DNA from 2 places in the Telluria sp. B2 genome. Region 2 is predicted to be linked to the other one. Evidence: predicted binding sites of a transcription regulator. Region 2 holds the regulator's gene; the other holds the start of a gene.

Region 1 (3,498 bases), 250 kb from region 2:
CCTGCGGGCGGCCGCTCTTCATGTCGACGTGGGTGGCCCAGTTCACTTTCGGATCGAATTTTTCGGCGACCAGGAGTTCGCCGCTGACGCGGTCGAGCGTGTAGGCGAAGCCGTTGCGGTCGAAGTGCACCAGGGCCTTGCGCGGCTGGCCCTTGACCTTGATGTCGGCCAGGATCATCTCGTTCACGCCGTCATAGTCCCACTCGTCGTGCGGGGTCATCTGATAGACCCATTTCGCCATGCCGGTGTCGAGGTCGCGGGCGAAGATGGTCATCGACCACTTGTTGTCGCCCGGACGCTGGCGCGGGTTCCAGGTGCTCGGGTTGCCGGTGCCGTAGTAGACCAGGTTGGTTTCCGGGTCGTAGCTGTACCAGCCCCAGGTGGTGCCGCCGCCCAGCTTCCACTGGTCGCCCTGCCAGCTCTTGAGCGAGGAGTCCGGGCCGATCGGCGCCATCTTGCCGTCGGTCCAGGTCATGGTCTTGTTGGGGTCGACAATCAGCTCGTTGTCGGGGCCTGTGCTGTAGGCCTTCCACAAGATCTTGCCGGTGTTGATGTCGTGGGCGGTGACGCGTCCGCGCACGCCGAATTCGCCGCCGCTGATGCCGGTCAGGACTTTGTCCTTGAACACGTGTGGGGTATTGGTGGTGGTTTCGCCGATCTTCGGATCGCCGACCTTGTTCTTCCACAGTTCGGCGCCGGTCTTGGCGTCGAGCGCCACCAGGGTGGTGTCGTTCTGCTGCAGGAAGATCTTGCCGTTGGCATAGGCCACGCCGCGGTTGACCGTGTCGCAGCACATCACCGGGATCACGGTCGGGTCCTGCTTCGGCTCGTACTTCCAGCGGATGCTCTGGTCTTCCAGCGAGATCGCGAACACCTTGTTCGGGAAGGGGCTGTGGATGTACATGGTGTCGCCGATCACCAGCGGGCCGCCTTCATGGCCGCGCAGCACGCCGGTGGAGAAGGTCCAGGCCACCTGCAGGTTCTTGGCGTTCTTGCTGTTGATCTGCTTGAGTTCGCTGTAACGGTGGTTGGCGAAGTTCCCGGACTGCATCGCCCAGTTTTTCGGGTCCTTGGTCAGTTTTTCGACATCGGAGTCGGCGGCCATCGCCGGTGCGGCAGCCAGTGCCAGGCACGGCCACCAGCGGATGAGTCTCGTTAGCAATAACATGATGAAGTCTCCTATGGTTTTTTTGCGGTGCGACTGGTTGGCCCTGCCTCATCTCAGCGGGGATGCCCCACTTCTGTACAGCACTTAACGTGCCAGTAGCCGAATCGGGCGTATGCATGGCGGAACCGCACCGTGTACCCGTCCTCGCCACGTGACACATGTTCAGTTTCGTGACACTACCCACCCGCTCTGTGTCATCCGTGGCGCAGCCTGCGGCCGCGCCCGGCATTAACGTTGCGGCACACGACAGGCCTTGCTGGCGCTGGCCTGGACTTCCTTGTACTTGTTGGCCATCTCCTTGACCGGGACCGGATCGCGGAACAGCGCGCCGCGCTCGCCCGCGAGCGTCTGGTTGCGCAGCGCGGTGGACATCGTGACGTAGTCCTCGTAGGGCATGGCCTTGGCGATTTCGTCGATGACGCAGGAGCACTTGTAGAGGTATTCGTACTTGCCGTCGTGCTTTTGCATGCACTCCAGTACGTACTCCACCCGTCCGCTGGTCGGGAAATCATGGGCTTGCGCTGCCAGCGGGGCAGCCAGGGCTGCCGTCAGCAGCAAGTGCGGCAGCAAGTGCGTTTGCTTCATCTCTTCGTCTCCATTCACTTTTCACCGGGCGGCCGGTAACCGCGGCCTACGCGGTTACCGGCAATACCGGTCACGCTTCCTTCATGCTTCCTTCACGCTTCCTGCAGCACGCCGCGCGCCTTGGCCACGTGGGTCGAGATGGCGTCCATCAGGGCCGGCGACAGCGCGTCATAGGGCGGCAGGCCGAGCTCGACCAAGCGCGCGCGCACCGCCCCCATGTTTTTCGGATCGGCGCCGGACTCGATGATCGAAGACACGAAGGCGGCGAACTCGGGCGGCGCCCAGCCGTCCTCGTGCGACAGCTCGGTGTGCACGAAGTCCAGGCCATAGAAGGGGTGGGCGGTGTTCTCGATCCGGCCGAACATGTGCACGCCGCAGTCGCGGCAGGCGTAGCGCTGGATGGTGGCGGAGGAGTCGACCACGGCGAGCTTGTCGGCGTTGGCGGTCACCTTCAGGTTCTCGCGCGGGACCACCGCAACCTGGGAAAACAGCGCGCCGGCCGGCTTCCAGCACTTGGTGCAGCCGCATACGTGGTTGTGCGCGACCTGCCCCTTGATCTCCACCGTCACCGGATTGGTGCTGCACTGGCAGGTCAGTGTGCCGCCAGAAAAATTCGGCGCGGCCGGCTTGATGCCGTGATCGACGGCGGGATGGATATGGATTTCTTCGTTCATCATCGGTCTCCGTTTTGGATTGGTCTACACGTACAAAGGCTGGGTCAGTACAGCACCACCGAGCGGATCGACTGTCCGCTCTTCATCAGGTCAAACCCTTCGTTGATGCGCTCGAGCGGCAGGGTGTGGGTGATCAGGTCGTCGATGTTGATCTTGTTGTCCATGTACCAGTCGACGATCTTCGGCACGTCGGTGCGCCCGCGTGCGCCCCCGAAAGCCGAACCCTTCCACTCGCGGCCCGTCACCAGCTGGAACGGACGGGTCGAGATCTCTGCGCCGGCCTCGGCCACGCCGATGATGATCGACTGGCCCCAGCCCTTGTGGCAGCACTCCAGCGCCTGGCGCATGGTCTTGACGTTGCCGATGCACTCGAAGGAGTAGTCGGCGCCGCCGTCGGTGAGCTGGACGATGGCGTCGACCACGTTCTCAACCTGGCTCGGATTGACGAAGTGGGTCATGCCGAACCTGCGTGCCATCTCCTCGCGCGCCGGGTTCAGGTCGACACCGATGATCTTGTCGGCGCCGACCATCTTGGCCGCCTGGATCACGTTCAGGCCGATGCCACCCAGGCCGAACACGACGACGTTCGCGCCCGCCTCGACCTTGGCGGTGAACACGACCGCGCCGACGCCGGTGGTGACGCCGCAGCCGATGTAGCAGGCCTTGTCGAAGGGTGCATCCTCGCGGATCTTGGCCAGGGCAATTTCCGGCACGACGATGTAGTTCGAGAAGGTCGAGGTGCCCATGTAGTGGTAGATCGGCTTGCCGTCGAGCGAGAAGCGCGACGTCGCGTCAGGCATCAGGCCGCGGCCTTGCGTGGAGCGGATCGCCTGGCACAGGTTGGTCTTGCGGGACAGGCAGAATTTGCACTGGCGGCATTCCGGCGTGTACAAGGGGATCACATGGTCGTCGCGCTTGACCGTGGTGACGCCGGGGCCGGTCTCGAGCACGATACCGGCGCCTTCGTGGCCGAGGATGGCCGGGAAGATGCCCTCCGGGTCGGCGCCCGACAGGGTGTAGTAGTCGGTGTGGCAAATCCCGGTGGCCTTGATTTCCACCAGCACTTCGCCG
Region 2 (3,498 bases):
AGGAAGTGGCTGCCGCCGACATCGGGGAACAGGCCGATGTTCACTTCAGGCATCGCCATTTTCGTGCGGTCGGTCACGATGCGCAGGCCGGATTCCGGGCCGCCCTGGGCGATGCCCATGCCGCCGCCCATTACCACGCCGTCCATGATCGAGACATACGGCTTCGGGTAAAAATGAATCAGGTGATTCAGGGCGTATTCTTCGGTGAAGAAATCCTCGAGCAGTGCGCTGCCGCCCGTCGGCGTGGCGTGGCCGGCTTCATGGAAGAAACGGATGTCGCCGCCCGCGCACAGGGCTTTTTCGCTGCTGCTGGTGATCACGACCGCGTCGATATTGGCGTCGTCGCGCCAGGCCAGCAGCACCTCGGTCAGGCGCCGCACCATTTCCAGCGACAACGAGTTGAGGGCCTTGGGACGGTCGAGGGTGATCAGGCCGGTGCCGTTGGCAACGCGGGTCAGGACGGTGTCGGTCATGGTCGAAAGTGGTCGAAAAAACATCCATTCTACCGAAGGACCAGACAACTGGGGTATTGACGCACCGACAAGAAATGAAAAGGGCGCCATTGGCGCCCTCGTTCAGACGGTGCTTGCCGGCCAATCAGGCAACGGCTGCCTCTCCGCCTTCAGGACGGCGCTTGAGCGCCTCGTGGTTATGATTCTGCAGCATCGTTTTGTACTTCATCACCTGACGATCCAGCCTGTCCATCAACAGGTCGATCGCCGCGTACAGGTCTTGCGCAACGCTTTCCACGTGCACGGTCTTGCCCGACATGCGCACATTGATCTCGGCTTTCTGCCTTTTGTCTTTTTCGGTGAGATTGTCGATCGCGAGGATCACGTGGGAGTCGATCACTTGATCGAAATGGCGGGTGATGCGTTCGAGCTTGTTCTGTACGTATTCACGGATGGCGGGGGTAACGTCGAGGTGGTGGCCGCTGATGGTGAGATTCATACACACTCCTTTGAAGATGTGGCGGCTGCCGCGCCGCGCAACAAGGAAGCGCGTGGGTGCCGCCGTTACAAGGATTTGCGGAGACTGACGGGAGGAATTTTCAGTGCCTCACGGTATTTTGCAACCGTGCGGCGCGCGATGACCATTCCTTGTTCACCGAGCATTTCCGCGATCTTGCTATCGGATAATGGGTTCCTGGGGTCTTCTGCTCCTGTCAGTTGCGCGATGAGAGCCCGGATCGCCGTCGAAGATGCTTCACCTCCCGCTTCGGTGGCGACGTGGCTTCCGAAGAAATACTTCAGCTCAAACATGCCGTGCGGGGTCAGCATGAATTTCTGCGTTGTGACACGAGAAATTGTGCTCTCGTGTAGTCCTAGTGTATCAGCTATCTCACGAAGCACAAGGGGCCGCATGGCAACCGCGCCGTGGCTGAAAAAGTTGCGCTGGCGCTCCACAATGGCTTGCGAAACACGCAAGATCGTGTCGAAGCGCTGGCGCATATTCTTGATCAGCCACTTCGCTTCCTGCAGTTGCGCGCTCATCTGGCTTTCGCCCTTGCCCTGCTTGAGCAGGGCCGCGTACATGTTGTTCACGCGCAGGCGCGGCATCACGTCCTGGTTCAGCATCACGCCCCAGCCGTTCTTCGTTTTCCGGACAATCACGTCCGGAACCACGTAGTCCGAGGTGCTCGACGCAAAAGCCGCGCCCGGATGCGGATTGCATTGGCGGATCACGGCCTGGGCTTCGCGCAGGTCTTCGTCGTCGCAGTCCAGGGCTTTTTTCAGCTTGTTGAATTCGCGCTGGGCGAACCAGGTCAGGTAGCCCTCGACGATCTTGAGGGCCATGCGCCGCGTGACCAGCGGCACGCCCGGCATGCTGCGGATCTGCAGCGCCAGGCACTCGGCCGCGCTCCGTGCGCCCACGCCCACCGGGTCCAGGCTTTGCACCAGCGCCAGCGCGCAGCGCAGTTCGTCCATCTCGACCTCGAGCTCCTCGGGCAGGCGCGCGTGGATCTCGTCGAGCTGCTCTTCGAGGTAGCCGTTGTCGTCGATGGCGTCGATCACGAGTTCGGCCAGCGCACGGTCGCGCGCACTCAGGCCCGTCACCCGCACCTGTTCGGACAGGTGCTCGCGCAGCGTGATGCCGGCCGCTTCCAGTTGCGGCCGGCCATCCTCGTCCTCGCCGTTGCCGGACGACCGTCCGGCTTCGCCCCAGTCGGCATCGCCGTCGCCGCGGCCGGCATCGCCATCGGCGCCATCGAAGTCGGCCGCTTCGCCGTTCGGCGCGCCCTCCTCGCCGCCCGGCGTGGCCGGGGCCTCGCCCTGGCTGGGCGCATTGCTGATGGCGCCGTCGGCAAGCAGGCGCACCGAGTGGTCGAGCGGATCGTCCAGCCGTTCGAGCAAGGGATTGTCGGACAGGATCTGCTCGATTTCCTGGTGCAGTTCGAGCGTGGACAACTGCAGCAGGCGGATCGATTGCTGAAGCTGCGGGGTAAGCGCCAGGTGCTGCGAAGTCCGGAGTTGCAGGGATTGTTTCATCGCTTGTTGCTGCTTCGTTGTCGCTTCGTGGTTGCTACATGCGGAAGTGTTCGCCCAGGTAGACGCGGCGCACCGACTCGTCGGCGATGATGTCGTCAGGGCGGCCCGAGGCCAGCACCGCGCCCTGGTTGATGATGTAGGCGCGGTCGCAGATGCCCAGCGTCTCGCGCACGTTGTGGTCGGTGATCAGGACGCCGATGCCGCGCTCCTTCAGGAAGCGCACGATGCGCTGGATCTCGATCACCGCGATCGGGTCGACGCCGGCGAAGGGTTCGTCGAGCAGCACGAAGCGCGGATTGGTGGCCAGCGCGCGCGCGATCTCGACGCGGCGGCGCTCGCCGCCCGACAGCGACAGCGCCGGGTTTTCGCGCAGCTTCTCGATCTGGAGTTCGGCCAGCAGGGAGTCGAGGCGCGCGTCGATGGCGTCCTTCGAGAGCGGCTTGCCGTCCTCGTTGCGCTGCAGTTCCAGCACGGCGCGGATATTGTCCTCGACCGTCAGCTTGCGGAACACCGAGGCTTCCTGCGGCAGGTAGGACAGGCCCAGCACCGCGCGCCGGTGGATCGGCAGGCTCGAGATATCGGTGCCGTTGATCTCGATCGCGCCGGCGTCCGACGGCACCAGGCCGACGATCATGTAGAACGAGGTGGTCTTGCCGGCGCCGTTCGGGCCCAGCAGGCCGACGACTTCGCCGCAGCCCACTTCCAGCGAGACGTCGCGCACCACGAGGCGCTTGCCGTAACTTTTCTGCAGCCCCCGGACGACCAGGGTGCTGCCAGTGCTTGCATCTTTCATCATTATTTTCCTGCCGGTGCGGCTGCCGGCGCGGGTCCTGCGCGGCGCGGCGCGATGATCAGGGTGCCGCGCTCGCCGCCGACCTTGCTCTGGCCGCTCGGGTCGTTGCGCACCGTCGCCACTTCGCGGCGGTTGTCGTACGAGATGTAGGGGCCATTGAGTTCATTGACCAGGCGGCCGTTTTCCAGCTCCCGCACGACCGCTTTCGAATGCAGC

Evidence for each region. Region 2 encodes sigma-54, which starts transcription at its own class of promoters, with help from an activator protein. Its sites were predicted from a motif close to TGGCANGNAANCTGCTTT; they were not measured.
Region 1: ACSUZJ_RS23805 (methanol/ethanol family PQQ-dependent dehydrogenase) is a predicted target of sigma-54. The motif match lies at 1,246-1,263, and genes of this name have one in related genera.

Annotation. Positions count from the first base shown of each region.
Region 1 covers NZ_CP196525.1:5,398,378-5,401,875, forward strand. The annotation lists gene ACSUZJ_RS23805 (methanol/ethanol family PQQ-dependent dehydrogenase) at 1-1,105, opposite strand, end outside; gene ACSUZJ_RS23810 (hypothetical protein) at 1,397-1,753, opposite strand; gene gfa (S-(hydroxymethyl)glutathione synthase) at 1,846-2,430, opposite strand; gene ACSUZJ_RS23820 (S-(hydroxymethyl)glutathione dehydrogenase/class III alcohol dehydrogenase) at 2,472-3,498, opposite strand, start outside.
Region 2 covers NZ_CP196525.1:5,146,886-5,150,383, forward strand. The annotation lists gene ACSUZJ_RS22710 (enoyl-CoA hydratase/isomerase family protein) at 1-473, opposite strand, end outside; gene hpf (ribosome hibernation-promoting factor, HPF/YfiA family) at 598-951, opposite strand; gene ACSUZJ_RS22720 (RNA polymerase factor sigma-54) at 1,017-2,489, opposite strand; gene lptB (LPS export ABC transporter ATP-binding protein) at 2,524-3,285, opposite strand; gene lptA (lipopolysaccharide transport periplasmic protein LptA) at 3,285-3,498, opposite strand, start outside.